3 regions of the Paenibacillus allorhizoplanae genome follow, and region 1 is predicted to be linked to each of the others. Evidence: predicted binding sites of a transcription regulator. Region 1 holds the regulator's gene; each other region holds the start of a gene.
What was found. The regulator NrdR, encoded in region 1, represses ribonucleotide reductase genes. The targets are predictions, from matches to a motif close to AACACNATATATNGTGTT.
Positions count from the first base shown of each region.

Region 2: a site for NrdR is predicted at 4,921-4,938, ahead of L6I86_RS23170 (adenosylcobalamin-dependent ribonucleoside-diphosphate reductase). Genes of this name have one in related genera too.
Region 3: a site for NrdR is predicted at 7,344-7,361, ahead of nrdI (class Ib ribonucleoside-diphosphate reductase assembly flavoprotein NrdI). Genes of this name have one in related genera too.

Region 1 covers NZ_CAKMMW010000003.1:204,683-215,219, forward strand. The annotation lists gene L6I86_RS07200 (hypothetical protein) at 1-145, opposite strand, end outside; cyclic di-GMP riboswitch class I at 230-328, shown strand; gene L6I86_RS07205 (hypothetical protein) at 371-559, shown strand; gene L6I86_RS07210 (DUF4183 domain-containing protein) at 843-1,265, shown strand; gene nrdR (transcriptional regulator NrdR) at 1,328-1,828, opposite strand; gene L6I86_RS07220 (alpha/beta-type small acid-soluble spore protein) at 1,940-2,149, shown strand; gene L6I86_RS07225 (lytic transglycosylase domain-containing protein) at 2,250-2,837, opposite strand; gene coaE (dephospho-CoA kinase) at 2,834-3,430, opposite strand; gene L6I86_RS07235 (MntP/YtaF family protein) at 3,466-4,206, opposite strand; gene mutM (DNA-formamidopyrimidine glycosylase) at 4,312-5,166, opposite strand; gene polA (DNA polymerase I) at 5,223-7,886, opposite strand; gene L6I86_RS07250 (HAD family hydrolase) at 8,028-8,777, shown strand; gene L6I86_RS07255 (GGDEF domain-containing protein) at 8,796-10,537, opposite strand, start outside.
Region 2 covers NZ_CAKMMW010000016.1:98,626-109,162, reverse strand. The annotation lists gene L6I86_RS23195 (lipoate--protein ligase family protein) at 1-444, shown strand, start outside; gene L6I86_RS23190 (ABC transporter ATP-binding protein) at 712-1,506, opposite strand; gene L6I86_RS23185 (ABC transporter permease) at 1,506-2,420, opposite strand; gene L6I86_RS23180 (ABC transporter substrate-binding protein) at 2,492-3,544, opposite strand; gene dat (D-amino-acid transaminase) at 3,903-4,733, opposite strand; gene L6I86_RS23170 (adenosylcobalamin-dependent ribonucleoside-diphosphate reductase) at 5,012-7,651, shown strand; gene L6I86_RS23165 (hypothetical protein) at 8,260-8,412, opposite strand; gene L6I86_RS23160 (hypothetical protein) at 9,199-9,405, opposite strand; gene L6I86_RS23155 (FIMAH domain-containing protein) at 9,671-10,537, shown strand, end outside.
Region 3 covers NZ_CAKMMW010000011.1:65,400-75,936, reverse strand. The annotation lists gene aroF (3-deoxy-7-phosphoheptulonate synthase) at 1-333, shown strand, start outside; gene glnA (type I glutamate--ammonia ligase) at 572-1,996, shown strand; gene L6I86_RS18700 (NADPH-dependent FMN reductase) at 2,091-2,648, shown strand; gene L6I86_RS18695 (DUF1800 domain-containing protein) at 2,773-4,101, shown strand; gene L6I86_RS18690 (DUF1501 domain-containing protein) at 4,113-5,345, shown strand; gene L6I86_RS18685 (mismatch-specific DNA-glycosylase) at 5,391-5,873, shown strand; gene serC (3-phosphoserine/phosphohydroxythreonine transaminase) at 5,954-7,042, shown strand; gene nrdI (class Ib ribonucleoside-diphosphate reductase assembly flavoprotein NrdI) at 7,637-7,996, shown strand; gene nrdE (class 1b ribonucleoside-diphosphate reductase subunit alpha) at 7,983-10,067, shown strand; gene nrdF (class 1b ribonucleoside-diphosphate reductase subunit beta) at 10,089-10,537, shown strand, end outside.

The sequences.
Region 1 (10,537 bases):
CATCTAGCACATAAGCGTGAATAGCCTCTGGACGATTATAGACATAAGCGAGTAAACGAGCTTGATCCAGACCAAGCGCCTCCGCCACCTTAACAATATCCAATTCATGAATAATTTTACTAGACTTTGGGCTATTGACGGACATATGCTTCAACCATCCTTCGAATTAATGTAATTAATAGCACGTTAAACCTAACCTGTGATATAGTTTTCATATAAGACGTTATCGGTATGATAAGGGCAAAACCGCTGAAAAGTGGTGACGCAAAGCTAAAGGGACTAAATTGGCAATCCTGTCTAGTGTCCAATATGTCAGCCAGCTACCGCCTCCATCCGATAATGGCAGTACGACAAAGGAGGAATCAGCTTCATGAATAAAATGGTAATTGACGGCAACATGAGCATAGACGTAAAGCATTTAATCGATAACTTGCATCTCCCTGATGATGATATTTTGGACATGTTCTCCTTTTCATTCAGCGGCAACCTATTAACATCTGATGAAGCCGTCCGATTTATTCATTTTCTGCGAAGTGAATTGGACAAACGCACTCAATAACCGAATTATGCCTTATCGCTCTCAAAAATACAGTCGGTTGATGTCATGAGAATAATTTTTTTTCAAAAGCTCATGAGAGCGCGTCGTTATTGACTTTTCTCCGATGAAGCAACAAAAGACAGCGCATCTGCCGCTGTCTTTTGTTTATTTTTTGTCACATTTCGAAAAAAAACAAATCAATTCGTGTCACCCTCAAATTTTCCCAAGCAAACTAGCTGTCTCTAACATATCATATAACAAATACTAGAATAGGATATGTTCACTTCCTGAAAGGAGGACAACCATGAGCGAACACTTGATTACCCTCCACTTGACAGCGACTAGTGTAGTTACAGGAAGTATTACAACAACGACGACCACGACCCTTACCCCGTCTGTCAAACGATTCACAGCTAATGTGGTATTAGGGAACATTCTCGGAGGCGTGACAACGATTCTTTCCTCAAGCTTTAGAGACGATACAGGCGCTAACCTGCCTGCCAATAGCCTTACGGTTCCTGGAAGCAATGGGTATTACAACGTATTTGTAAATGGTGCCCTTCTCTTAGGCTACTTGACGACTTTATCAACTGCCAGTTTAGTCATTAATACTGGACTCACGATTGGCGTCACTGTCAATTTAGAAACATTATCATTCACAGCCGCCTCTTCCTCCACATCAACTACGAACAATCTGGTAGTCACAACAACGATTCATACGAATTAGCTCAAAAACAAATAAAGCCGCGTCATCTCATGAAATCATTCATGAGATGACGCGGCTTTTACTTAGAAGCATGCAGTTGCTGCTTTTTTGTCTCGAAGCAGCCCGACATCATGCTTTCCCAATATTTGCGTTAACTCCTTCAAAAACATGTTAATGTCCTTGAACTGCCTATATACAGAGGCGAAGCGAATGTAGGCCACTTCATCGACGGGGTACAATTGCTCCATCACAATTTCACCAATGCCAAGGCTATCGACTTCAGCATGTGCCGTCGTACGAAGCTGCATTTCGACTTCGGAGACAAGCATTTCTAGCCGCTCCATGGAAACAGGTCTTTTTTCACAAGCACGAATTAAGCCTCGTAAAATTTTCTCTCGACTAAATTCTTCCCGACTTCCATCTTTTTTAATCACAATTAAAGGTGTTTCTTCTACCATTTCGAAAGTTGTGAATCTTCGCGCGCATTTCTCGCATTCACGGCGCCGACGAATGGATTTATTCTCATTGGCAGACCTGGAATCAAGCACTTTCGTACCAGAATGGTCACAGAACGGGCATTTCATTCGCTTTCATCTCCTTTCTCACTTGAGAATATCTTTACCATATGTTACATGTCTTGAAGTTTGGAGTTCTGCACACAATAGATTTACCAACCGACAAGGAGGTGAACAGACATGAGCTCAAGCAACACTTTAGTCGTTCCACAAGCTAATGCAGCCTTGGATCAGTTGAAGTACGAGGTAGCTCAGGAGCTAGGTATCGCTATCCCACAAGATGGCTACTATGGCAACATGACTTCTCGTGAAACTGGATCTATTGGTGGTAGCATTACTCGTCGCCTGGTGCAAATCGCAGAACAATCTCTAGCAGGTCAATTCAAGTAATCTTGAATAACACACGCTTTTGACTCTGCAAAACAGGAAGTATTGGACTTTGCGCTCCACTCGGAGCTAGTCCAATGCTTCTTTGTTTTGTGGGGCTAACTTAAGCATCTGCACCCTGCCATTGCTCCGTGTCCGTGTATAGCTTCGTATACTTCTCATAGTAATAAAGAACACGCTGCACATAATGACGGGTTTCACCAAATGGAATATCACGAATATTGTCTTCAGAACCGTCCCAAACGTTACCGTTTTTCCATTTATTCACATTACCTTGACCTGCATTATACGCTGCAATGGCATAGACTAAATTCCCATTATAATGCTTAATTAACCAATTAAGATACCATGACCCTAAATAAATATTAATATCAACTCGAAGCAAATCTTCTTGTGTATGAGGCCCTAGATTCGAGGATTCAACAATCCAGTCAGCGGTATCAGGCATAAGCTGCATGAGCCCTAATGCCCCTTTGCTTGATTCTAAATGATATTTATAATTCGTTTCGACGCGAATAATAGCTGCAATTAGAAATGGGTCTATATTGTGTTTCGCCGCGCTTTGCTTAATCTCCTGCTGAAAGTAGATGGGATATAGCTTTCTACCTATAATTGCGCTATTCATGAAGAGAATCATGATAAATGCGATAAGCAGAAGAGCAAACATTCGTTTTTTCCGAAAGAACGTCATGCCAATCCCTTCCCTACCCAGAACAGCTCCACCCTCATGTTGGTTTCTTCCCAAGTTCCGCTATTGTCAATCACGATATCGGCTAGCTTTCGTTTTTCCTCAATCGACATCTGTGCATCAAGTCGAAGCTGAGCATTCTCGGCTGACAAGCCATCTCGCTGCATCAGGCGCTCCAATTGCAAGTGACGCGGAATGTAAACAACCATGATCTCCTCAAACATTGAGACCAGATTCGATTCTATGAGTAAAGGAACATCGACCACCACCAGTTTGGTGGGGAAGTCCCGTTCATACAAAGTCATTTGTTCACGCATCTTTGCCCGAATTGGGGGATGCAACAAGCCATCTAGCTGCTTTCTCGCTTCAGGCGATCCAAAGATAATTTCACCAAGCTTCTTACGTTGCAAAGATCCATCGGGTCCAATCACAGCTTGTCCAAAATGCGCAGCAACCTGTTCGAGAACAGGGCTGCCAGGCTCGACGACATCACGAGCGATCTGATCGGCGTCGATTAAAAGTGCGCCACGGCTAACGAGCATGCGGCTAACCGTACTTTTTCCACAAGCAATACCTCCAGTTAAGCCGATATTCATAAGCGATTCTCTCCTAAAGGTTCATTGTGAGTGAACTATAGCATTTTCAAAAGTCCCATGACAATAAGTACACAGCCTGGGAGAATAGACAGCTTCTTCATCCAGTTCATTTCTGCATATCGGAAACCAATCCGCAAGCCGACTGCAAGTAAGGAGCCGCTTGAAATTGAAATGACGGAAGCCGTCAGTAACGGCACGAAGCCAATAAGCGCAGCGCCGATTCCCGCTCCGAAGGCATCCAAAGACAGCGCTAAGCCGAGCAAAGTAGCCTCAGAGGCTGAAATATTGCCTGATTTATCTACGTCCGCTATGGAAGGCGTTCGTAAAATTTGAATCACTAGCCCAAAACGTTTCAGCTCAATACTTAGAATCTCTTTGGTCCGCTGTAACGTATCGAACGTCACCGGCTCCACGTAACCAGAGTTGCGAATCTCTCCATAAGGCATGCTGCTAACCATCGCTTGATCTGCCGTTGCAGCTGTTTGCTCTTGTTGCGTTTGGTTTTTCTGCCCTTGTCTCATTTGAACAAGAGCCCAAACGCCAATACCGATTAAAATGAGCGCCCCTATCCGCTTAGCAAACCCAGGGGACATGAAGGAAGACATCAAAACGCCGATCTGCATCGAAGTAAAAATAATGATACCAGACCAAAGCGATATAATTCCAATTGAGATAAGGGGTATTCGTATTTTACGTAACCCATACATCACACCAACACCGAAACCGTCCAAAGAAACTGCAAATGCCAAAATGAGCAGAGATATGACAGGAAGCATACAAACCCTCCTAAGCGTTTTACCCAAATAACAAGCCATATGGGCTGTTACCTAGGCTAAGTACTCCATATCATATGGGGAGGGTACGCTTCTCGTGCCTATTTCTCAGGACTTCTTTCGCGACCGCTTGGGCTTCAAAGGTTGACAAGTGAGACATATGTGTGTCCCTCTGCCTCCCACGACGGTTTTCACAATCTCCTGGCCGCACGTTTTGCATGGCTGTGATTGTCTGCCATAAATGTTTAATTGGTGCTGGAAAAGGCCGATTTCGCCTTGTCCATTCACATAGGATTTAATGGATGATCCGCCTACCTCAACGGATTCTTGGAGGGTACGAATAATCGCCTCATGCAACAAGGCTAACTCCTTCTTACTCAGTGAGGAAGCTTCCCGTTCGGGATGGATCCCCGCTAAGAAGAGGGACTCGTCTACATAAATATTCCCGATACCCACGATATATGCTTGATTGAGCAGCAACGGCTTGATCTTCGTAGCTCGATGACCAATCACCCCGCGGAATGCTTCGAGGGTGAACGCCTCATCGAGCGGCTCAAGACCGAGCTTCACCAATGGTGGCTGCGTAAGCTCATCCCCCTTCGGAAACAAGTGCATCGTGCCGAATTGCCGCACATCCTTGTACCGCAGCTCACTTTCATCTGTAAAACGGAACAAAACATGCGTATGCGGCTCTAGCGGATCATCGCCTGCGTACAAGCCATAGCGACCTTCCATACGCAAATGGGAGACCATCACATAATCCGTGAGCACGAAGCGAAGAAACTTCCCTCTTCGTTCAATCGTTTCAATGGTTTGTCCTTGCAGCAGCGTTTCAAACTGCTGAATATCGTCCGGCTTTTGGATAATACGAGGCAGTCTAACCTCAACATGGGCGATCGTTTTTCCTGTAATTAACTCATTCAGTGTTCGTTTGACGGTTTCCACCTCGGGTAGCTCAGGCAAGGTGCGCACCTCCTTCTAGGTGTTGGGAGCGGCAGTTCATACCACTAGACCCCTTGTTACTTCGCATCATACCAAGTTAGACCGAAATCAACATCTGCACGTAAAGGAACGTCCAGCTTCAGCGCAGCTGCCATGACTTCAGGCACCAGCTCCTTCATCGTTTCCAGCTCATCAGCTGGCACTTCAAAGACAAGCTCATCGTGTACTTGAAGCAGCATGCGGCTCTTCAGCCCTTCTTTCACCAAGCGATCTGCCATTTGAACCATGGCAAGCTTGATAATATCTGCCGCTGTCCCTTGGATCGGCGTATTCATGGCCGTACGCTCTGCGAATGAACGTATATTAAAGTTCGAATGCGTAATTTCGGGCAATAAGCGTCGACGCTGAAGCAACGTGGTTACGTATCCGTCACGACGAGCATCCTTGACGATTTCATCCATATATCGACGAACCCCTTGGAACACCGCGAAATACTGTTCAATGAACTGAGCGGCTTCCCGACGGGTAATATCTAAGTTCTGTGACAGGCCGTAGTCGCTGATTCCGTATACGATTCCGAAGTTAACGGCTTTCGCTTGACGGCGCATATTGCTGTCAACGGCGCTTTCTTCCACACCGAAGACGTCCATCGCGGTCTTCGTGTGAATGTCCATATTCTGAAGGAATGCTTCCTTCAGCTTCTCATCTTGCGAGATGTGCGCTAGCACGCGCAGCTCGATCTGAGAGTAATCCGCAGCAAGAATGTACCATCCAGGCTCGGATGGAACAAAGACTTTGCGGATCTTGCGGCCTTCCTCCAGACGAATCGGAATGTTCTGGAGGTTCGGGAACTGGCTGCTTAGTCGTCCCGTCGCGGCAATCGTCTGCCGGTAATAGGTGTGCACCTTACCGGTCTCTGGCCGGACCTCTTTGAGCAGCCCCTCGACATACGTCGACTGCAGCTTCGCTAGCGAACGGTAGTGCAAGATCTGCCCGACAACTTCGTTGTAGGGCGCAAGACGTTCCAGCACCTCGGCATCCGTCGAATAGCCGGTCTTGGTCTTCTTCGAAGCTGGCAGTCCCAGCTTCTCAAACAGAACCTCACCGAGCTGCTTCGGTGAGTTGATGTTGAACTCGACGCCGGCGAGCTTGTAAATGCTGGACATGATCGTGTCCAGCTGCTTCCCAAGCTCCACGCCGAGCGTTTTGAGCCCCTCGGCATCCACCGCGATGCCGCGCATCTCCATCTCCGCGAGAACGCCGGAGAGAGGCAATTCAAGCTCGTAGAAGAGTTGATGCATCTCACTCTTCTCTAATTCATCGCGCAGCACGGGCACCATGCGCGCCATCGCCATCGCTTTGCGACCCACGTGGTCGCTAAGCGCAGCGAGTTCCGGCAGGCGAAACTTCGCGCCTTTGCCGAACACATCCTCGTCTGCCTTCACAGAAGGCAGACCGTACTTCACCGACAGACCGCTCAAGCTGAGATTCGACTCCGTCGGATCAAGGAGATAAGCGGCCAGCAGCACGTCGAAATCCACCCCTGCTAGGTGGATGCCCTGCCAAGCCAGCGCCAGCTGCGCGCGGTGCAGGTCGAAGAGCTGCTTCTTCTTGGAAGCATCGCCGAGCCAATCGCGCAGCGGCTTACCTGCTTCGCTTTGCAGCAGGGCAAACGGCACATAATACGAAGTGTTGGCAGCACCATCATCGATAAACCACACAACCCCAACCATCACCGCTTGATGTGGATTCTCACCAACCGCTTCCACATGGATCGCGGCATGGTCGTCCAATTTGGCAACCAACTCACCCATATTAGCTTCTGTAACCGCAACGGCTTCCAGACTTTCGATGACGAGATCTTCAGCTTCTACGCTGACAGAACCGAAATCCATCTTCTCCAGCAGCGACTTGAACTCCAGCTTGCGAAACATACTGGATAACGCTTGTCCATCGAAGCCATCATAACGGAACGATTCCCAAGCTGTTTCCATCGGGACTTCACGGTAAATAGTGGCCAGCTCTTTGCTCATGAGTGCACTCTTGGCATGCTCTTCCACTTTCTCTTTCATTTTGCCTTTCAGACTTGCTGTGTTTGCCAACACTTCTTCGACCGTGCCAAAGTCATGCAGCATTTTAAGAGCCGTCTTCTCACCAACGCCGGGAATACCCGGAATATTATCGGACGTATCGCCCATGAGACCTTTCAAATCAATGATTTGATCCGGCGTAAGCCCGTATTTCTCTTTAATGGCTTCAGGATCGAAGCGATCCATCTCGCTGATTCCCTTGCGGGTAATCGCAACCGTCACTTGCTCAGAGGCAAGTTGGAGCATATCTTTATCACCAGACACGAGGAGAACTTTCTCCCCTCTCGCATCCGCTTCTTTCGTCAACGTGCCGATAATATCATCCGCTTCATAGCCAGATAGCTCGAATTGCGGGATTTTGAAAGCCTTCAGCAATTCTTTAATCAAAGGAAATTGTTCGGAAAGCTCTGTCGGCGTTTTCGCACGACCGCCTTTATACTCGGTATATTCTTTATGTCGGAACGTAATTTTCCCCGCATCAAATGCAACAAGAAAATGGGTTGGCTTTTCTTCTTCAATCAATTTCAGCAGCATGGTCGTAAATCCATATACCGCATTGGTATGTAAACCGCTTGAATTACTCAGCAAAGGTAACGCATAGAAGGCACGAAACGCGATTGAGTTCCCATCAATAATAATAAGCTTATCCATAAGTTCCACCCCAATTTTAAACATACTTCCTTCATCATAGCATACGAAATTAAAATAAAAAAACGGTTCCCTACATAAACATGTAAGGAGCCGAAATTTTACAAGTTAGGACGGTCAGGTCTTCAGAAGGAGGTTCTCCGTATGAGTCCTTTTTTCTCACCCACACGTAAAAAGGTTATATTTTTTGATATGAATAACACGATCCTTGATCGCAGACAATGCTTCGACTCCGCTTTTCTTGAAGTTATGCAGGATTTCACGGCACGGTGGGAAACAGAGGATTCGAAACTGACCGCGCAAGAGGCACTGCTTAGCTATAAGTCCGAGTGGAGCCGCCATCGCAAAACGCCTATCCGAAGCCCTATCTCGCCAGACGAGTTGCGGCATATTTGTTTAATCAAAGCACTCCATCCATTTCCGATGCAAGTGAGCACGGCGTTTACGCGATCCTTTTTCAATCAAATCGAAGAGAAAGAGGACAATTTCGTTGCTTTATTTCCAGGGGTAGAAGACACACTAGAGCTGCTGGCACGTCAATATAAGTTGGCGATTATCAGCAATGGAAATCGAAATCGACTACAACGTAATTTGGAGAAAATGAAGCTGACCTCCTGGTTCGACCAAGAGCGTTTATTTACAACGGAGAATGATGGACCACGGAAGCCGCATCCCGCGATTTTTGAGCAAGCCCTGAAATCGATGAACACGGCTGCGGGCCAGAGTGTGATGGTTGGGAATTCATGGCGTAATGATGTGGTAGGTGCGGCTTCTACTGGGATGGATGCGGTCTGGATTCACCCAGCCAATATTAAGAAAATCTCTGAGAGGCGGATTGGGAAGCAGAAAGTGATCATCGTTCGTTCATTTAAACAACTAATCTATACGTTCTGAAACTCTTCACAGCATTCGTTAGCCAATCGTTTGGAAACAATAAATACTGCCTTGATGCGCCTTCGCTTTCTTTTTGAGTTGAGCCGCTGTTTGAGAAATATAGTCTAGTGAAATAGGGGACTCACAGCTGCAGATGACTAAAGATAAGGACACCGTGACCCCTTCGCTTTTCACTTGCTGGCCCCCCCGATCCACCACATACTCCCAATCTTCGCCTTCATAGAACATACGGACTCCGGTTTCGAAGCGATTGATGATTTCCTGACACAAGAGTTTCGGTGATAACGAGGTGGATATCGCAATAAAATCATCACCGCCCACATGACCGACAAAATCGCTTGGTGTTCCATAGAAAGCGATGGCTTGCTGCATTAAGTCCGCCATATACTGAATTAATTGATCCCCTTTTTGAAAACCAAAACGGTCATTGTACCATTTAAAATAATCCAAATCCGCATAGATCACATGAAATGGCACTCTCGCCGTTATTCGTTTGTTCAATTCCCGATTAATTTGCAAATTCCCCGGAAGGCCTGTTAGTGGATTCGCGACGCGTGCTGATTCCATTTTCACATTCGTAATACTCTCTAATATCGTTCGTATGGATGCTGAACCTGCCATTTTCCCCTGACTAGTAATGATGACAAGGTCGTATAAATGATGAATCGCACGTGAAGTTGCTAACTGGGACACTTGCTCCACAGGCGTTAACTCGTCTACGATTAAGGGAGAAGCATCCATCACACTATCAATCGTGCGATTCCAGTACAGGGAGTAAGCATATTGACCAGCCAAATGCTGGAATAAGCGATCTCTCATCATAAGTCCGCGCGGCTCATCGTCATGAACAATGACAACCCCGACTGCCTCTTGATTTTTTTTGAAAAACTCCGCAATTTCAGAAATTTGCACTTTCGTATGGAACACACCAACGGGTGTTTTCAGCTCGCCAATATGCCAAGTCATAGTGCTCCCTTGTACGTTGCGATGCTGCCAAATGGTCATTTTATGCGTGTCTTGAACAGTCGCAATGGATGTAGAAGGTCTCCCGAGTAAAAAGCCTTGCGCATAATGCACACCCATTTGAGTTAATTTGGCTAGCTCCTCTACTTGTTCAATGCCCTCAGCGATCAACGAAATGTTCATTTTCTGAGCAAAGGTGACGAAGGTTTCGAGAATATAAGCTTTCACTTTATTCAAATGAATATTTTCAATCAATGAACGATCGATTTTAATAAAATCAGGCTGAAGCTCGGCAATCGCTTGGAGTGAAGAATATCCTGCCCCCGCGTCATCAATCGCAATGCGATAACCCTGTGTCCGATAATGAGCTAAAATTTTCTTAGCCAAAGTGAAGTCCTCGATCGAACTTCTTTCCGTAATTTCGAATACGACATTGCTCGGACGAAGTCCATACTGCTGAAGAATCTCAAGCGTCTTACCTGGAATAAAGCCAGGATCCTCTAAAACGTGTGACGAGATATTAATAAATAACAATTGCTGTCCGTGTTCCAAAATGGAACCTTGTATCGCCTTCTCACGTGCTAGCCGCTCTAGACGATATAGCTCACCTTGCTGCTCCGCATACTGAAACATCGCGAGCGGCGAATGGAAAGGGCCGTCCACCGGACCGCGAGTTAAAGCTTCATACCCCATCACTTGTCCATCTTGCAAGGATACAATTGGTTGATAAACGGAAGAAATCCGTTGTTCTTCTATCAACTTATGAAACTCTATCGCGACTTCTGACTGAGTAAACA
Region 2 (10,537 bases), on a different contig from region 1:
GATGAGGAAAAAGAGAAGTATGCCTCCGCTGGCTCTGCGGCATGTTTCGATTCACCTTCATGGTACGAGTTGGTTGTGGAAGGTCGCAAAGTCGCTGGCAGCGCGCAGGTTCGGCAGAAAAACGTTGTGTTGCAGCATGGCTCGATCTTGCTGGATATGGATACGGATCAATTATTTCGGATGCTGCGCTTCTCCAATGAGAAGGTGGCAGATCGCATGAAACAAAGCTTTCTGAAGAAAGCGGTGGCGATTAATGAATTGCTGCGTGCGCAAGGCAAAGCGGAAGTTACACTAGGCGAAGTTGAGGAAGCGTTCCGGCGTGAAATCGCGCTAGGCCTTGGAGTCGAACTTGCCGAGTCGTCTTTGACGGATTATGAGGTAGAACTTACGGAGCGATTGGTGAAAGAGAAATATGGCACGGATGAGTGGAATTTACGACGTTAATGGTTGCGAAAAGTTGGCCAGGTAGGAAGTCCTTGCCATGATGGTGATGTAGTATAAATGGATTTTATACAGGTAATATCAGCCAATCTTGGCTGCTTGGTCAAAACTCGCTGGATTAGCTGTAGGTTTTCCAGTTATCCAAGCAATTGACCGAAAATGATCTAAAATAACTGGAGTTTTTACAGTTAGCTGATTCATCGGTATACTTCCAAATAAAAGGACAGTCATTAGGTAGAATAATCTACGCTAATGACTGTCCTTCTTTAATTACCCGAGTACGACACGGTCATCCGCCAGCTTATTGCCGCTGATATGTTCAAACTCACCGAGAAGCTGCGCTACCGTGAGGTTCTTCTTCCGTTCCTCGTTCACATCAAGAATGATGCGACCTTTATCCATCATGATCAGGCGATTACCGAGACGAATCGCTTGCTCCATATTGTGCGTGACCATGAGTGTGGTCAGCTTCATTTCGCGCACGATTTCCTCAGTCAATCGTGTGATCAGTTCAGCCCGTGAGGGATCGAGCGCGGCTGTATGCTCATCAAGTAGCAGAATCTGCGGCTCGGTGAACGTTGCCATTAGCAAGCTGAGGGCTTGTCGCTCGCCGCCGGAGAGCAGACCGACCTTCGCGCGCAGACGGCTTTCCAAGCCGATGCCGAGGCGCTGCAGCTGTTCCAGGAACAGCGCGCGCTTCCGCGCGTTGGTGCCGAAGCTGAGCCCGCGCTTCTTGCCGCGGGCATACGCCATGGCGAGATTCTCCTCGATGGTCATACGAGGAGCCGTCCCTGCCATGGGGTCTTGAAAGACGCGGCCGATCCACTGGCTGCGCTTGTATTCAGGCAGATGGTGAATAACTTCACCATTGATAGCGACCTCGCCGGCGTCAGGGGTCATGACACCGGAAATGATGTTCATCAGCGTCGATTTACCGGCGCCGTTACTGCCGATGACCGTGACGAAGTCACCGGGCTTGAGGGTTAGGTTGATACCGATGAGCGCAATTTTCTCGTCGGCAGAACCAGGGTTAAAGAGTTTGGAAACGTTCGAGAGCTGCAGCATTAGCGCTCACCTCCTTTGTTCATTTGCAGCGCGAGCTCGAGGAGCTCAGCAGAGCGCTTCTTCGCATTCGCTTTTTGTTTGATCGCTCGCTGCACGGAAGGGAGAACGAGCGCGATAATGACGATAATCGCGGTAATTAACTTCAAGTCAGACGCTTTCAGCCAGTCGACTCGAAGCGCCAATGCGACAACGATTCGGTACACGATGGAACCGAGTACAGCAGCGAGTGTCGCTTGGAAAACGGAGCGAGCCCCAAAAATCGCTTCCCCAATAATAACGGAAGCTAGTCCGACCACGATCATCCCGATACCCATCGAGATGTCCGCAAAGCCTGATTGCTGCGCAATAAGTGCACCGGATAAAGCCACTAATCCATTTGACAAGCTCAAGCCTAGAATCGTGGTCCGGTCCGTATTGGCACCGAAGCTGCGAATCATGCGTGCGTTGTCCCCAGTTGCACGGAGGGCAAGACCCAGATCGGTATGCAGGAACGCATCGAGCAACAATTTGAATACAATCACAATGATCAAAACAACGGTAATTGGTGACATGGAAGTAAACAACGTATCTACGCCAAGAAGCGAAATGTTCGGCTTGCCCATGATACGCATATTAATTGAATACAAGGCAATCATCATGAGAATCCCGGACAGAAGCCCATTAATTTTACCCTTCGTATGAAGCAGTCCTGTACAAGCGCCAGCCACAAGTCCACCTGCAAAAGCGGCTAAACAAGCAAGAAGCGGTGAATAGCCATTCGCAATCAGAATCGCAGCAATGGCACCGCCTGTTGTAAAGCTACCGTCCACGGTTAGATCAGGGAAATCAAGAATACGAAACGTAACATAAACACCTAGCGCCATCAACGCATAGAGAAGTCCTAGCTCGACGGCACCAGTCATTGAATCCATCATCATTATTCCTCCTAACTTTGAAAAAAAGAGGTGAACGAAAGTGACGTTCACCCCTTTAGTGTCTGAATACTTTACTGAATAATGTTTTTCTCTTTATCTTTTACTGCGGCTTTCATTGCATCCGTTACTTCGATGCCTTGTGCTTTAGCAGCCTTTAGGTTTAGGATGAGATCCATTTTGTCAGGCACGGTAACTTTCATGTCGGCTGGTTTTTTACCATTTTTCAAAATGTCGACAGCCATTTGACCTACTTGGTAACCATGATCATAGTATTTGAAACCAACTGTTGCGAAGGCACCTTTTTCAACGGTATCGCGGTCACTGGAGAAGAATGGGATCTTCTTTTCGTTCGCGATTTGAATGATACCATCCACACCACTAACAACCGTGTTATCAAGCGTAATCAAGAATGCGTCTACACGTCCAACAAGAGATTGTGCTGCTTGTTTAACTTCTGATGTGTTCGTAACAGGTGCTTTAATGAGCTTGATCCCATGCTTGGTTAAAGATTGCTCAGCATTTTTGGCCATAATGACAGCGTTTGGTTCTCCTTCATTCAGGACAAGACCAACTGTCTTAATCTTCGGCATATTAGCTGCAACGAAGTCCATCAATTGGGCAATGGCCATTGGATTCGTATCGGAAGCTCCGGATACATTACCGCCTGGCTTGTCCACGTTGGTTACGATTTTAGCTGCAAGAGGGTCTGTAACAGCTGCGAAAAGAATTGGAGCCTTCTTCACTTGCTGCACGACTGCTTGTGCGGATGGCGTTGCAATACCAAGTACAAGATCGTTGTCTGCGGAAGCAATTTTTTGAGCGATGGATAAGTTATTGGGTTGATCACCTTGTGCGTTGTTAAAGTCCACTTTCAAGTTCGTGCCTTCTACGATGCCTGCATCTTTAAGTGCTGCAAGGAAGCCTTGGCGTGTTGCATCCAAGGATGGATGTTCAACAATTTGTGAAATCGCAATCTTGTAAGTCTTGGATGCGGCTGCTGTAGCTGCTGGCGTTGTTGACGCTGCGCCGCCTGCTACAGGTGTTGGCTCAGCTTTTTGACCACAACCTGCTACTAACATAATAGCTGCGGATAATACGATGGATGTGAGTGCTTTCTTTTTCAACAAAATTACCCCTCTCGAAGTTCCAAGATATTGCTTGGACGCAGTGCTCTCGCACCACTTTAACGCTTTTGTTCAGCAAAGTATGATGGTGCGGAGTGCCCAAGTTCTTTTTATAATTAACCATAGTTTAATTGGCTCATGGGTTTCCGTCAATTGTTTTATCCGAATTTGTGATTTATTTGTAAAGATTTGTCGGGAGGGGAATGAAGAGATGCGAGTGAAGAGATGCGAGTGAAGAGATGCATTAATGAAGAGATGCAAATGAAGAGAAGAGGCTTGTACACAAAAAGGAGGACAGCCTTAGAAGCCAGATGAGATGACTAGGGCTGCCCTTGTGTGGTTGAGGCGTGTGCGCCTTCTAATTGAGGAAGGTTCGTTCAAATTCAGCTTGAAGTTTCTGAGTTGTTGGACCAGGTGAACCAGAACCGATCGATTGGCCGTCTATTTGAAGGATTGGTGTAATTTCTACCGTCGTACCTGTGATAAAAGCTTCATCCGCCTGAAGAAGTTGTTCCGTTGTGAAAGCTTCTTCCTTGACTGGTAGTTGTAAGGCATGCGCAATTCGGAGTACGACAGCACGTGTAATACCATGTAGAATTAAATGATTGGCAGGATGCGTGTAGAGAACCTGATCTTTCACCATCATTAGATTCGAGGCACTGCATTCGGTCACCGTTCCTTCACGATGAAGCACGACTTCTTGTACACCATGATCAAGTGCAGCTTGCTTCGCTAGGACATTTGGCAGCAAATTTAAAGTCTTGAGATCGCACCGTAACCAGCGAATATCAGGTTGTGTAACGGCTTTGATGCCATTCTGAATGGTGGCTAAGGGACGCTTGACCTCAGAGCAATAGGCTAGTAAAACCGGCTCAGCCTGTGTAGGGAAAGGATGCGCGCGAGGAGCCTCTCCACGAGTGATTTGCAAATAAACCGTGCCTTCGATGAGGTTGTTGTGCCCAATGAGCTTGTTTAAAATAGATAGGATTTCTTCACTCGTATGCGGTAAGGGAAGGCGTACTTCACTAGCTGTTCGTTCGAGTCGCTGCATATGTGCTGGGCCTTCATAGATTTGTCCATTGTAGACGCGGAATACTTCGTAAATGCCGTCTCCGAAATAATAGCCGCGATCATCAGGTGAGATTTGAATGACTTGTTTATGTACGAATTCATTTTTATAAAAATACATGTGGGTGCACTCCTTAGGAATAAAATAATTATGGAACATATGTTCTAAATAATACTCTGATGTGGTATCCTACTTATAGGTTAACAAAGGATGAGAGACGCGTCAAAGCTAGTAAATTCGTGACTAGAGTGAATTTGGTTCTTTTGCCAATGGTACATCCATATGTTGTGTAGTATAATTATTTGGCACTACCATATATTGTGAAATAAGGGCTACTAACTCTTGTAGCGACTATCTTAAATGCAGCTGAATATGTAGTCTATTGGGAGGCTTATGGCATGGGGAATGTTTATGAGAGCAAGAAGTTAACGGGATTAAGTGAGAAAATCTTTTTGGATCGCTACGCACTTAAGAACGCAGATACGAGTCATGCGAAGGTGGGGGATACCGTCCTCGTTTTGACCAAGGATGATCCTAAATTCCCAGCAAAAGAGGTTGGCGAAATTATTAGTCGTGAAGGAAATACCGTGAAAGTTCGAACGCGCAGTGGGGAAACCGTGGAATCTGCAGTTGAGAAGCTAACGTTAAATATGGAGAAAACACCGGAAGAAATGTGGGATCGCTTGGCAGGCGCGATGGCTTCGGTTGAGAAGACAGCGGAGAAGCGTCAGGAATGGACAGAGAAGTTCAGATATATTCTGAACGATTGGAAGCTTGTACCTGGGGGCCGTATTGCAGCAGGCGCGGATGCGAGTGATGAATTGACTTTGTTCAATTGCTACGTTATTCCTTCACCGAAGGATAGTCGCGGTGGGATTATGAACACGTTGACCGAAATGACGGAAATTATGTCACGCGGTGGTGGCGTTGGGATCAACCTGTCTTCGCTTCGTCCAAGACGTTCTGTGGTGAAAGGTGTAAATGGATCGTCCAGCGGTGCTGTCTCTTGGGGCGGATTATTTAGTTATACGACAGGCTTGATCGAGCAAGGTGGCAGCCGTCGTGGGGCGTTAATGCTGATGATTAATGATTGGCATCCGGATTTGGAGGATTTCATTACGGTGAAGTCCACCATGGGGCAGATTACGAACGCAAACTTATCCGTGTGTGTCAGCAATGGCTTCATGAAAGCAGTGAAGGAAGATTTGGAGTGGGAACTGGTGTTCCCGGATACGACAGATCCAGAATACAATGAGCTGTGGGATGGTAACTTAGATGCGTGGAAGAAATTAGGCAAGGCGGTTAAGCCTTATCGCACGGTTCGCGCGCGTGATGTTTGGCATTCGATTATTGAGTCGGCATGGAAATCCGCTGAGCCTGGCGTAGTTTTCTTGGAATATTACAATCAGATGTCCAACAGTTGGTACTTCAATCCAATCATTTGCACGAATCCATGTGGGGAACAGGGGCTTCCGGCTTGGGGCGTTTGTAATTTATCGGCGATCAATCTATCGAAGTTCTATGATGCAGAGAAGCACGACGTCGATTGGAAAGAGCTTGCTACCGTCGTGCGCTATTCAACGCGTTTTCTGGATAATGTCATTGACAAAACACCGTATCATTTTGAAGAAAATCGGGTGAATCAGCAAAATGAGCGCCGGGTAGGACTAGGTACGATGGGTCTGGCGGAGCTTATGATTCTTTTGAAAATACGGTACGGCAGCCCTGAATCACTCGAGTTCTTGGACAAGATTTATGGGTTCATGGCGAGAGAAGCGTATCTAGCTTCATCTGAGATTGCAGGCGAGAAGGGATCCTTCCAAGCCTTTATCGAGGATAAATTTATGGAAAGCGGCTTTATGCGCAAAATGACAGAGGTATATCCTGAGGTTGGAGCGGCCATTCATCAGAATGGTATGCGTAACGTGACAGTAATTACCCAAGCGCCAACGGGAAGTACCGGAACGATGGTTGGCACATCGACAGGGATCGAACCCTACTTCGCATTCGAGTACTATCGTCAAAGTCGCCTAGGCTTCGATAAACAGTATGTGCCGATTGCGCAGAATTGGAAAGACGCGAATCCAGATCAAGATCTGCCGGATTATTTCGTTACCTCCATGAGCTTGTCCGCTGAAGACCATATTCGTGCACAAGCAGCTATTCAGACGTGGGTGGATAGCTCCATTTCTAAGACAGCTAACTGTCCAGCTGATTTCACGGTTGAAGAAACGAAACGACTCTATGAATTGGCGTATGATCTGGGCTGTAAAGGCGTAACGATCTACCGCGATGGCAGCCGTGATGTCCAGGTATTAAGCACAAGCTCGGATAAGAAGGAAGAAGTAAAAGTGGAGGCTCAGCCGGAAGTTGCTCCAGTAGCTGTCGCGGCAGAGGCTGTTGTGGAGAAAGAAAGTTTTACTGCCATTTCTGGCAAACTTGCTGTAAATGTGGACGCTAAGACGGAGCAAGGCTTCGATAAGCAATACAAGCGTCGTCCGCAAATTCTGCGTGGCGCTACTTATAAAGTGAATACGCCATTCGGTATGGCGTATATCACGATCAATGATATGAACGGAACGCCGAGTGAGATATTCCTTAACGTAGGAAAAGCTGGCTCCGACGTGTTCGCGATGTCCGAAGCACTTGGCCGCGTGTGCTCCTTGTTCTTGCGTTATGGCGATCACGGTGACAAAGTGAAGCTGCTCGTGAAGCACTTGAAGGGCATTGGCGGCTCCGGCGCCATTGGTTTTGGCAACAACCGCGTCGAGTCGATCGCAGACGCGGTTGCCAAAGCGCTCGAGCAGCACGACGAAGTGATGAGCGAGCCTGACGATGCGCGAAACTACGTGACCGCGACGAGTGAAGTGTTGGATGCAGCGCCGGCGGCTGGCGCAGCGGGTGTTGGCGGGCACGCGGCTCCGAGCGCGACGAGTGTCGCGGCGATGGACTTGTGCACGTCGTGTGGATCGGCTTCGCTGGTGAACAGCGAAGGGTGTAAGAATTGTATCAACTGCGGATATAGCAGATGTAATTGAATAATAGCCAGGGCGGGGGCCCTGGCTGTTTTTGTTGTTGTGAGTTGTAACTTGAAATGTCGGTGACTGGAAGATGAAATGTCGTTGAGTTTGAACACAAATGTCGTCGCCCGAGCCTATATGGCACAGGCTTATGTGTGTTTTTTTTATTTTATAATTTTTTATTATTTTTTTAGAATAGCTTACTTATTAGACGTTTAGTTTCAGAAATACTTAAAATACATTTTTATATAATTTAATGAATAAAGATACAAAAAGAAGCAGACATCTGATGAGTCTCAGTTGTTGTCTGCTTCTTTTTTTTGAATGGGTAGTAATCTATGATGAAGAAAAAACTAATGTACCCCACTTGGGGTCATCGCATCAGCTTGAACTGGAATCTCCGCTATCAAAATATGCCGCGGCTCTGCTTACACCCTCACTTATAACCCAATCTTATTTCCATATCTCAAAAAAACCTTTACATAAACAAAAGAGGAAACGTGGCATTGATGGCGAATGATATTTATCGATAATTAATAAATCTAAATGATTTATTAATTAAATAAAAGAATGAAGCTATTTCCTGTACTTCGAAATCATTGTGAAAATTGAAAACAAGGAGATGACTAACAAGTGAACAAGAAACTGTTAACCCGCTGCTTCACCTGCCTGATGGCCGCGCACCTTGCCGCCGGCTCTCTTCTGCAGCTTAGTAGCCCTGCAGCTGCAGAAAGCGCAGCCGCACTCGAAGCGGTAGCTGGAATCCCCCGCATGCTCATTACTGAAATGGTCCCCGATTCGGGTGGAGACGATGCGCTGGGAGAGGATCCCTACGAGTACCTAGAGGTTTATAACAACAGCGACCAGCCGATCGACTTCAAGGACTATTCTATTTTATACAGGTACCCAGGGGAGCCCGGCCAGGATTTATTCTGGCGGCCTTACACCGATAAACAGATTATCATCCAGCCTAAGCAGGCCATGGTTTTCTGGGCGGTTACGGCGTCAGGGGAGCCCAAGACGGTGGCTGACTTTAATCAGCATTTTCAAACCTCGCTTGTTGAAAATAAAGATATTGTCCGGATTCCCGGTGGTCTTAACAACCTGAGGGAAAGAACCCTCGTGGTAGCTACTAATACAGGAACCGACATTGTACGTGCGAGCTTTAATCCAGGCGTGATCGATACAGCTGCGGATATGAGTATCGAGTACGGCGTTCCAGACGCCGGCAGTCTCGATATGAAGAAGCTCAGCTCCAAGACGTTGCCGGCCTCCCCGGGAACCTTCAACCCGGCTAATGTACCCGCGGAGCCTGTCCTCACTGTGAACGACCCTGTCCCGCCGTCGGTAAAGGATCTTTCAGATCACTCCGGCATTGACCTGATCAAGCCAATTGAGCTGATGGCCGAAGCGGCAGATGATCGTCTTCTTGCGTCCGTTAATCTATACTATAAATCCAACAAGACGACGAATTATAAAATGGTAACCTCGCCTCGCGGCGCCGACGGACGCTTCCGCTACTCGTTGGAGATGATGGAATGGTTCGGGAGCCCGACACTCGACTACTATTTCCAAGCATCCGATACCTTTAACACAACGTCAACGGCTCCGAAAACGATCAGCCTGGCTGGGAATGAGAAAAGCCCTGCGCTGAACGTTCTTGATGGCGATGTTCTGTCTGATGAGCGGGTTCTGATCGGTTCGTCAACCACCGCAGGGTCCATGTCGCTGTCGATCGACGGCCAGCCGGTCAGTCCAACGGAACGAGCCATGGAGAACACGGCTTATTTTGTATTTGAAGCGGACGACATAAATGTAGGGCAGAACGTGACCACCATGGGCAGCGAGACGCTGTACTTGATTCCGTTCCAAACCAATGATTACAAAACCATGGTAGTGCCGGTACGGCCCGATTTGTTCAAGTACGGTCAGGCAAATCCGATTGCACTGCGGGCGGGTTCATCAACCCGACCTTATTATGAGAACCAGCCGGAGCCCGGCCTGGATGATTTCAATATCCGCAATGTCCGGCTTGTTTTGGCGGACGGTACGGTCATCCGCGACCCGAAATATGCGAATCCGGCTACCATATTGGACATGGGAGATAACGGACGCTTCCTTCCGGTTGTGTACTTCAACTTCAAGATTCCCGAGCGCTATTGGGACGGGATCTCCTACCGATGGAACACCGCAGCAGCCGTTGACGGACCTCATCGGGTCGAGGTGACTTTGCCTGACGGCAGCAAGGACACAGCGAGCGTGATGGTAGACAATCAAGGTCCGGTTGTAACTGCGAATATTACGGAAGGCAATACTTACAAAGGGGCTTTTGAGATACAAGCTTCCGCATCGGATGCGGCTTCCTCCGTCAAATCCTTCGAGGTGAGACTGGATGGTAAGCTCATTGAGGTTCCGTACTCCACCTCCTCTGCGGCTCTCACTCCGGGGGAGCATAATCTTGTGCTTAAGGCTGTAGACGCCGGGGGCAAATCGACGGAGAAAACGACCAAGTTTACAACTCCTGTAGAGCTTCCGGGTATGCCGCTCCTAGCGGCGCCGGCGGACGGTGCACAGGATACGGACACGAACGTGAGCCTGCAGGTATCGGTTTCCGATCCGACAGGCGACCCGCTGAACGTGAAGTTCTTTAAAGGGCAAAAGATCAACGCCGCGGACGCGGGAGTGACCGCTTACAAGCATGCGGCTGATGTAGAGCCTCCTCTGACCTTGACGAGTCCGGGAGAAACGCAGCTGACCGCCGAAGAACAAACAGCCGCCGGAGCCTCCGATGACCGTTACGTCACTAATGAATCTACTGAACAGTTTCCTTATCAGCGCTTTGAAGTGGAAGTGAGGGCGGAAACCGGCGTCGGCGATCGTCTCGAGCTAAGTTGGGAAGGGCAT
Region 3 (10,537 bases), on a different contig from region 1:
GGAATCCGTACATTCGAAACCTACACACGAAATACGTTAGATTTATCAGCAATCCCAGTACTTAAATCGTTGAGTCACTTGCCGGTTATCTCAGATCCAAGTCATGGAACAGGACGCAGAGAGTTGGTAGTTCCAATGACGAAAGCATCTGTTGCAGCAGGAGCGGACGGATTAATCATCGAAATGCATACAGATCCGGACAATTCAATGACAGGAGACGGCGTACAATCGTTGTTCCCAGATCAATTTGCCCACTTGCTATCTGATCTTGAGAAGCTTGCTCCATTACTTGGTAAGAAGTTTGATACGAAGAAAGAAGCCATTTTGGCGTAATATACGGTTTTCATAGGGGGGGTTCTTCAGAAATGGAGAAACCTTTTTCCTATTTTTGTATACATGGTGAAAATTGTGTGTAAGTGTAAGAATAGCTTACACTCCTTTAAAAAATACCTGACATAAGTATTGACTGTGTTAGAGGAATCGCTATATAATATGTGAAAGAAAACAAGCAAAAGTTGAACATTAATCATGCAAAGTACGTTGAATGTACGGAAATGGGAGGGTTTTTTAAATGTCAGTTCAAAACGTGTTGAACCTTATCAAGGAAAAAAATATTGAGTGGGTAGATTTTCGTTTCGTTGGTCTTTCCGGTAAAGCGCAGCATATCTCTTTGCCTTCTACAGAAGTAGATGAAGAAACATTCGTAAATGGCGTAGCTTTTGACGGTTCATCCATCCCAGGATTCCGTGGTATTGAACAATCTGACATGGTAATGATGCCAGATACGGAAACTGCTTATGTGGATCCTTTCACAGCACACCCAACACTAGTAATTATGAGCAACATCCATACACCTGAAGGCGATCGTTATGACCGTGATCCACGTAGCATCGCTCAAAAGGCTGAAGAATATTTGCAAACAACTGGCGTAGGTACAACTGCATACTTCGCTCCTGAATCCGAATTCTTCATCTTTGATGATGTTCGTTTCGAGAACGGTATGAACAAATCCTACTTCGAAGTTGATTCCGAAGAAGCTGGTTGGAACACAGGCCGTAAAGAAGAAGGCGGTAACCTTGCATATAAAGTTCCAGTTAAAGGCGGTTACGTTCCAGTAGCTCCAATCGATTCCCAACAAGATATCCGTTCTGAAATGTGTAATAAGCTTGCTGACGCAGGTCTTCGCATTGAGCGTCATCACCATGAAGTGGCAACAGCTGGTCAAGCTGAAATCAACTTCCGTTTTGACACATTGACTAAAACAGCAGACAACCTGCTTAAATACAAGTACATCGTTGCTAACACAGCGAGAGAATACGGTAAAGTAGCTACATTCATGCCGAAACCACTATTTGGTGACAACGGTAGCGGAATGCACGTTCATATGTCCATTTTCAACGAAGGTAACCCTTTGTTCTATGAAAAAGGCTCATATGCTAACCTTTCCGAAATGGCTATCAACTACATCGGTGGTATCCTGTATCACGCACCAGCGTTGATCGCGATCACGAACCCAAGTACAAACTCCTTCAAACGTCTAGTTCCTGGTTACGAAGCTCCGGTAAACCTTGTATTCTCCAAAGGTAACCGTTCCGCAGCAGTTCGTATTCCAATCGCAGCTGTGACACCTAAGGGTTGTCGTATTGAGTTCCGTACACCAGACAGCACAGCTAACCCATACCTTGCTTTCGCAGCAATGTTGATGGCTGGTCTTGACGGTATCAAAAAGAAAATCGATCCGCGTGCTCTTGGATACGGTCCTTTCGATACTAACATCTATGAAATGTCAGATGCTGAGAAAGCTGAGATCCGCAGCGTTCCTGGTACATTAGACGAAGCTTTGGATGCTCTTGCAGCTGATTCCGACTTCTTGCTTGAAGGCGGCGTATTCACACAAGATTTCATCGATAACTACATCGACTTGAAACGTGGCGAAGCAAAACAAGTTGCAATCCGTATTCACCCACACGAGTACAACCTTTACTTCGATTGCTAATCTTTAGCACTTATACGATATGATAATAGGAACTGCCCCTTCATAGGACGCTATGGAGGAGCAGTTTTCTTTTTAAAGGAAGGATGAATTAACGATGAAAATTGCGATTGTTGCAGGAAGCAATCATGGAGCTGCTACGAGTACAAGACTTGCCACATATATTCAGCATTTGGCAACACAAGATCAACATGAAGTAACACTAATAGATTTATACAAGACGCCGTTACCTTTCTATACACCTGAAGATGATGGAAAGGATCATCAAGCACTTGGAGCGTTTAAACAGGCAATGTTGTCCGCCGATGCCATTGTCTTGGCAACGCCTGAGTATCATAGTGGAATGTCCGGTGTGCTCAAAAATGCGCTGGATCATGTTGGACAGGATCATTTCCATAACAAAGCTGTGCTATCCGTCAGCTCCTCAGGCGGAGCGGTAGCTGTCAGCTCGCTGACACAGATGCAGACGACCGTCCGCAATCTACATGGGATTAACAGTCCGGAGTGGATTTCGATTGGTGGCGATCAACGCAAGAGCTTCCGCGAAGACGCCCTCTTCGAAGACATTCATCCAGATGTCGATAAGCGAGTGCGACGTGTTGTAGGATCCTTCCTACAGCTAGCTGAGCAGCTCGTGGGAGCAGCGAAATTATAACGTTTCGCACCCATGTGAATACAAATTCAGGTAACCAAGTCACTAGACTTGGTTATTTGTATTTCTACATACTTTTGACATATTTATATGGTACAGTATGGAAAAAATGAACGGTGGGGAGATCATGGGAGTCCAGTGGACCAGCAAGGAAGTTGTTCATCTTTTACTGCGTGCGGGATTTGGTGTGGCGAAGGAAGAAGTTGCAACTTGCTTGGCGCTTGGACGGGAAGAAACAGTTCGGCGCTTAGTAACGGGTGAAGCATTGATCGACAAGGCTCCGAAGCTAGCCTCCTTTGACCAGTTTCATGCGGACGGGAAGAAAGCTTTGGATCCGCTCTTGCTAGTAGATCAACAGATGTACTGGCTTTATCGGATGGTGAACTCACCTACGCCGCTCATCGAGAAGATGACGTTGTTTTGGCATGGACATTTCGCGACGGCGAACTATAAAGTGAAAGATGCGTCGCTCATGGTGAAGCAAAATGAACTGTTCCGTCAATATGCATTGGGGAATTTCAAAGAGCTGCTCATCGAAATCGGCAAAGACCCTGCCATGATGATTTGGCTGGATGTGAATCAGAATAAGAAGGGGAAGCCGAATGAGAATTACGCCCGTGAGGTGATGGAGCTATTCACACTTGGCATCGGACACTACACCGAAATGGATGTGAAGGAATCTGCGCGGGCTTTTACAGGCTGGACGTACAATAAAAATGATCATAAGGTCAACTACAATGCCAAACAGCACGATAACGATGCCAAGACATTGCTCGGGGAAAGCGGCAAATTAGATGCAGACGATGTGATTGATATCTTATTTCATCAACAAGCATTGCCAACGTTTCTAGCGACGAAGTTGTTGAACTATTTTGCATCAGACACACCGTCCGATCGTTGGATTCAGACCATAGCTGGATTACTTACACAGAAGAATACGGTGGGGGAAGTGCTTCAGGCACTATTCCTTTCCGATGAGTTCTACGCGGAAACCAATCGGATGTCGCTAATTAAAACACCAGCAGATTATGTAGCGGGTATCCTGAAATGCTGCGAGCTCTCCGTCGCCAAGGGGCATGCCCAAGCGATGCGAAAGATGGGGCAGGAACTATTCGTCCCTCCCGATGTTGCAGGCTGGAGAGGTGGCGCCTCTTGGCTCACAACGAACTGTTTGTTAGCAAGGTACCAGTTCGCTGAGGGAATCGCGAAGCAAATGAACGGACAACAGCTGAACACGTCAGCGTTCAAACCGAATCAAGTGGAGTCACCTATGGAGTGGGCAAAGCTCTATGCAGAGCTCATGGGCATCTCGGACTTATCCGAACAAACACAGGCGAGCTTGCGTGCTTACGCAGATGACACCATTGTACATACAACCCAAACAAAACAAAAACTAACCGGCTTACGAGGTCTCCTACAGCTTGTTTTGATTAGTCCTGAAGCTCAGATGAAATAGGGGGGAAACGTGTGAAATTAACGAGAAGAGATTTTCTGATCAAAGGAACGGCGTTATTCGCAACCCTCGGGCTTGGCGGTGCACTTTTCACGGAAACAGGTAAATCACTATGGACCGGGAGCTCCGAACCTAGCGTAGAAGACCCAGTGTTGGTTGTTGTGCAGTTAAGCGGCGGCAATGACGGGATCAATACATTGATTCCCTACGGACAGGGCCTCTATTATGATTCACGGCCTACGCTTGCTTATGAACAGAAGGAAGTACTAGCGCTCGATTCTCACGTGGGCCTACATCCTAGTCTTACAGGATTAGCAGCGTTGTATAAATTAGGAAAAATGGCTATTATACAAGGAGTTGGATATCCGGAGCCTAATCATTCACACTTTCGCTCTATGGAAATTTGGCAAACCGCAGAGCCTGCGAAAATGAGTCGCAGCGGTTGGTTGGCACGGTATGCGGAAGCTTCGTTACAGAAGAATCCCAATCCTCTCAAAGTGATTCAAATTGGCGGATCAGGCAGCAAAGCCTTCGCCTCTGATCAATCAAGCTTTCCAGTGATTCAATCCCTGGAGTCCTATCATGTATTCGATCCTAAGACAGCGTTGATGGACAAGAATAGAATAACCAAAGCGTTCTTGGATATGTATGGAGCATCGAATCCGCCCAACCAATTGCGGGTCATTTCTGCTCGTGGATCGGAAGCCTATAAGAGTGTTGAGGCGATCCAATCGCTTGCTGCCACGTATACGAAGAAAATTGAGTATCCCAATACGAATTTTTCGAGGGACTTACAGCTTGTAACAAAGCTGCTGGCTGGAAAGTCAGGGACGCGGCTCTTTAATGTAGAAGTAGGTGGATTCGACGATCATGCGGATGAGAAGCTACAGCATGCACAAATGTTGACGCAGGTCGATGAAGGGTTAACTGCGTTCTATCAGGATTTGCAGGCACAGGGGCTGCAGGATCGCGTCGCTGTCATGGTGTTCTCCGAGTTTGGACGTCGTGTTAAAGAGAACGGCAGCGGTGGAACCGACCACGGAACAGCGGCACCGATGTTTGTCATTGGCGGCAAGGTGAAGGGCGGTCTATACGGCGCCTATCCAAGCTTGAGTAACTTAGATAATGGAGATTTGAAATATGAAGTTGATTTCCGTTCTGTATATAGTACGCTAATTGACTCGTGGTTAAATGGAGACACAGCAACAGTACTAGGTAAAACGTATGAAAATTTAAAGTTTATATAACTCGCAGGAGGTGCACGGTTGGAACTAGCGGCAATTTCAGATCATATGGCGGAGGGTTTGCAAATTCTCTTCGTTGGCTATAATCCGAGTATTCGATCAGGGGAAACCGGGCATCATTATGCGAATCCGAGTAATCGATTCTATCGCATTTTGTTGCAGGCGGGATTAACGCCAAGGCTTTACAAGCCGCAAGAGGATGGTGATCTGCTTGAAATCGGTTATGGCTTCACGAATATCGTGGCACGCCCTTCTTTGACAGCAGCAGAAATTACGGCAGACGAGTATCGTGAGGGCAGACGCATTCTGAAAGCGAAAATTGAGACCTACCGACCCAAGGTTGTTTGCTTCGTGGGGAAGGGTGTCTATGAGCAGTATAGCGGCCGAAGAGGCATCTCCTGGGGCAGTCAACCGCAGCCGATGGTAGAAGGTGTAATTGATTATGTGTGTCCGTCTTCTAGTGGACTTGTGCGAATGAAGCTGGAAGATATGGTAGCGATTTATCGAGGAATTCTGACAAGTCTCGTATAGCTTGTTTGAGGTTTTACTTGATGCTTGCACAGAATATTGCTATCATAGCCATAATACAAAACGCAAAGGTGTGGTCACTCATGGGAAACAGGGCCTATAACTTTAACGCAGGGCCTGCGGCTTTACCTCTCGAAGTACTTCAGAGAGCACAAGAAGAGTTTGTTGATTTTAAAGGCATTGGCATGTCCATTATGGAAATTTCTCACCGTAGTTCGGAATATGAGCAAGTGCACAATGAAACACAAGCGTTATTGAAGCGTATTTTTGGTATTCCAGATGGGTACCAAATTCTCTTTTTGACAGGTGGAGCGAGCTCTCAGTTCTCCATGATCCCTATGAATTTCTTGAAGGCAGGCAAGGTTGGCAGCTATGTGCTGACAGGCGCTTGGGCCGAGAAGGCTGTGCAAGAAGCAGCACTATTCGGAGAAGTTTCGCTTGCGGCTAGTTCGAAAGAACAGAAATTTATGAAAATTCCTGCATTGAGTGACATTAACTTAGATCCGAATTCAGCTTACCTGCACATCACGTCCAATGAGACGATTGAAGGTGCGCAATTCCAAAGCTTTCCGGAAACAGGCAACATTCCTCTGATCGGTGATATGTCCAGTGATATCTTGAGCCGCCCAGTCGACGTTTCGAAATTCAGCATGATCTATGCGGGAGCACAGAAGAACCTTGGACCATCTGGTGTGACCGTTGCGATTATTAAAGACGATCTACTCGTTGATCTGCCAAAAACAATCCCAACGATGATGCGTTATGAAACGCATAGCAAAAACAATTCCTTGTATAACACACCGCCAGCATACTCCATTTATATGGTGAATCTGGTGTTGAAATGGATTGAAGAGCAAGGCGGATTGACGGTTATTCAGAAGAATAATGTAGAAAAATCAGGCCTTATTTATAGCGCAATTGATAGCAGCAATGGCTTCTACCGTGGACCGGTAGATCTAGGAAGCCGTTCTGCGATGAATATTACATTCCGCTTGCAAGATGAAGAGCTGGAGAAGAAGTTCATTAAAGAAACCGAGCAGCAAGGGTTCGTTGGATTGAAAGGTCATCGCAGTGTCGGTGGTTTACGTGCTTCCACGTATAACGCAGTTCCTTACGCATCATGTAAAGCACTCGCTGATTTCATGACAGATTTCCAACAACGCAACAGCTAGGAAAATGAATTAAGCTATTCATGGCACCCTCGTGTGCGCGTGAATAGCTTTTTTTGTGCTGAGGCATGTAGTTTCGACCGAGGGGTTTAAAAGCCTGTAGAGGGTCACTGAGCAGGTTTAAAAGCGGTAATTAGAAGATGAGTTTGGACTAGATCTAGTAGAGGAGGAATGTCCTAGTCATTTCGACATATCCGAAAAAATCAAGTAAAAAATGAAAATATTTTTTCTAAACCCATCGAGCCACGCCCCGTCTAGGATTACGTGTTTTGGAATTGTAAATAGGTCGTTTTGCTCGTTGACAAACACAATATATTGATATAAATTTGAATCTATCAACTAGATGTCGTGATAAAAAGCGCATTGCGAGATTGCTAGTAGAAGGCCCAAATCGAGCCGGAAATCAAGTGAAACCGCAGGTTTCAAGCTTTTTTGACCGTTTACGGAGTCGTGAAACAAATGCAGATTCTGTCGATTAATGGGTAGATGAACTCGCGAATGACAGACGATAGAATTGGTATCTTTACTACATATAGGTTACCCGCAAGCGAAGACACAAGATAGAGAGAATTGAGAATGATAGGAGACGGAAGCTATATGTTGATTGCTTACGATTCGAAGACTGGAAATGTTCGCCGTTTTATTGCGAAGCTCCAGATGCCCGCGGTACAAATTGAGGAAGCGATGACAATGGACGAGCCATTCGTACTCGTGACGTATACAACTGGTTTTGGACAAATTCCTCCCAAGGTAGCTTCTTTCCTAGAAAGTAATTCCTCTCGTCTTCAAGGCGTTGCAGCAAGCGGTAATCGCAACTGGGGAGACGGCTTCGCCAAAAGCGCAGATACGATCTCAGCACTTTATGATGTTCCCGTATTAACCAAATTTGAATTATCCGGCACGAAAAATGATGTAGAACGATTTGTTCAGGGGGTACAAGCAATTGCGGCACATTGAACTTAATAATGAATTAATGCAACGTGGTACGGATGGTTTTTTTCAATTAGAGAAGGATAAAGAAGCTGTTAAGGTGTTCATAGAAGAAGTCCACAGCCGAAGCCTCACATTCCCCGATACCTCTTCGAAGGTTCGTTATATGATCGACAATAACTTCTACGAGAACGTTTATGACAAATACACCGAAGATGAAGTTAACAGCGTGTATCAAGTGGCACATGACAATCAATTCGAGTTCGCATCGTATATGGCAGCTTCGAAATTTTATACAGATTACGCTTTACGCAGTGACGATAAGACGTTATACCTCGAGCATTTCCCTGATCGCGTAGCGATCGTAGCCCTGTACTTGGGTCGCGGAAACGCAGAGACAGCACGCGTGCTGGCCCTATCCATGATGGAGCAGCGCTTGCAGCCAGCGACACCTACGTTCTTGAACGCAGGCAAGAGCCGTCGTGGCGAATTAGTATCGTGCTTCTTGTTAGAAATGGATGATTCCTTGAACTCCATCAACTATGTATTAGCAACTTGTATGCAGTTGTCCAAAATTGGCGGCGGTGTTGCCGTGAACCTATCGAAGCTTCGTGGGCGCGGTGAAACGATTAAAGGTGTTGAAGGCGCGGCGAAAGGAATTATTCCTGTTCTTAAGCTAATGGAGGATGCGTTCTCCTATGCGGATCAAATGGGTCAACGCAAGGGCTCAGGCGCGGCGTATTACAACATTTTCGGCTGGGACGTTATGGAGTTCCTAGATAGTAAGAAAATTAATGCGGATGAGAAATCCCGTTTGAAAACTCTTTCGATTGGACTTATTGTACCTAATAAGTTTTATAAGTTGGCTGAGGAGAACAAGCCTCTACATATTTTCGCTCCTTACACGGTTCTGCAAGCCTATGGCAAGCATATGGATGATCTGGACATGGATGAGATGTATGATGAACTCTTAGCGAACCCGAAAGTAAAGAAGAAAGTCATCATGAATGCACGTGATATGCTGACCAAAATTGCGACTACTCAACTGGAATCCGGTTACCCATATATGATGAATCGTACGAATGCGAATAAGGATCATGCCCTGAAGGGGATTGGGACGATAAAAATGTCCAATCTTTGTACAGAGATTTTCCAACTGCAGGAAACGTCCGAAATCAATGATTACGGTCAAGAAGACACCATTCTTCGCGATATCAGCTGTAATCTAGCTTCGATGAATATTGCCAATGTGATGGATCGTAAAAAGCTGCGCGAAACCGTGCACGAAGGCATGATTGCCCTAACTTCGGTGAGTGATATGACGACGATCCACAATGCGCCGGGTGTTGCCAAAGCGAATCGTGAGCTGCATTCTGTCGGTCTTGGCGTTATGAATTTGCACGGCTATTTGTCCAAAAACAAAATTGCTTACGAGAGTGCTGAAGCAAAGGATTTCGTTCGCACCTTCTTCGCAGCGATGAATTTCTATTCCATCGAAAAAAGTATGGAGATTGCCAAAGAATCCGGGCAAACCTTCGAAGGCTTTGAGCTATCGGAATATGCAAATGGGAACTATTTTACCCGTTACACAGAAATAGATTACCGTCCACTCTCGGATAAAGTGAAAGCATTATTCGAAGGCATGCCGATTCCGTCACCAGACGATTGGAGAGCGTTGCAAGCTGATGTTCAGAAACACGGTCTTTACCATGCGTACCGTTTGGCAGTAGCGCCGACGCAAAGCATCTCGTATATCCAAAATTCAACATCCAGCGTTATGCCAATTGTTGAACCGATTGAGACACGTACGTATGCGAATTCGACAACGTATTATCCGATGCCATTCATGGCACGTGACAATTTCTTCTACTATAAATCCGCTTATCAAATGGATCAATTCAAGATTCTTGACCTTATCTCGGAGATTCAAACGCATGTGGATCAAGGGATCTCGACTATTTTACACGTAAACAGTGATGTTTCAACAAGACAACTTGCTAGATTATACCTGTATGCGGCACACAAAGGACTTAAATCGCTCTACTACACAAGAACCAACCAGCTATCCGTTGAGGAATGTGTAAGCTGCTCAGTATAAGTAGGAAGGGGACTACCATTCATGACAAGTGCACCAACGATCAATAAACCAATCGTCAAAAAAGCGGTGAATTGGAACCGGCCTGATGATGATTTTACAATTACGTTCTGGAATCAAAATATTATGCAATTTTGGACAGATGAAGAAATTCCATTGTCTGATGATAAAATGTCTTGGATTACACTCAGCAACGTTGAGCGTGAGCTATATATGAAAGTGCTTGGCGGTCTGACGTTGCTGGATACCATGCAGGGCGGCGTCGGGATGCCGAAGATCCTTGAGCATGTGGATGGGCTGCAGCGCAAAGCAGTGCTTAGCTTCATGGGGATGATGGAGCAGATCCATGCGAAGTCTTACAGTTCGATTTTTACAACGCTGTCTACGACAGAAGAGATTAACGAGCTGTTTCAATGGGTGGAGCGGAATCCACACTTGCAGTTTAAAGCGAATAAGATTTCACATTACTATGA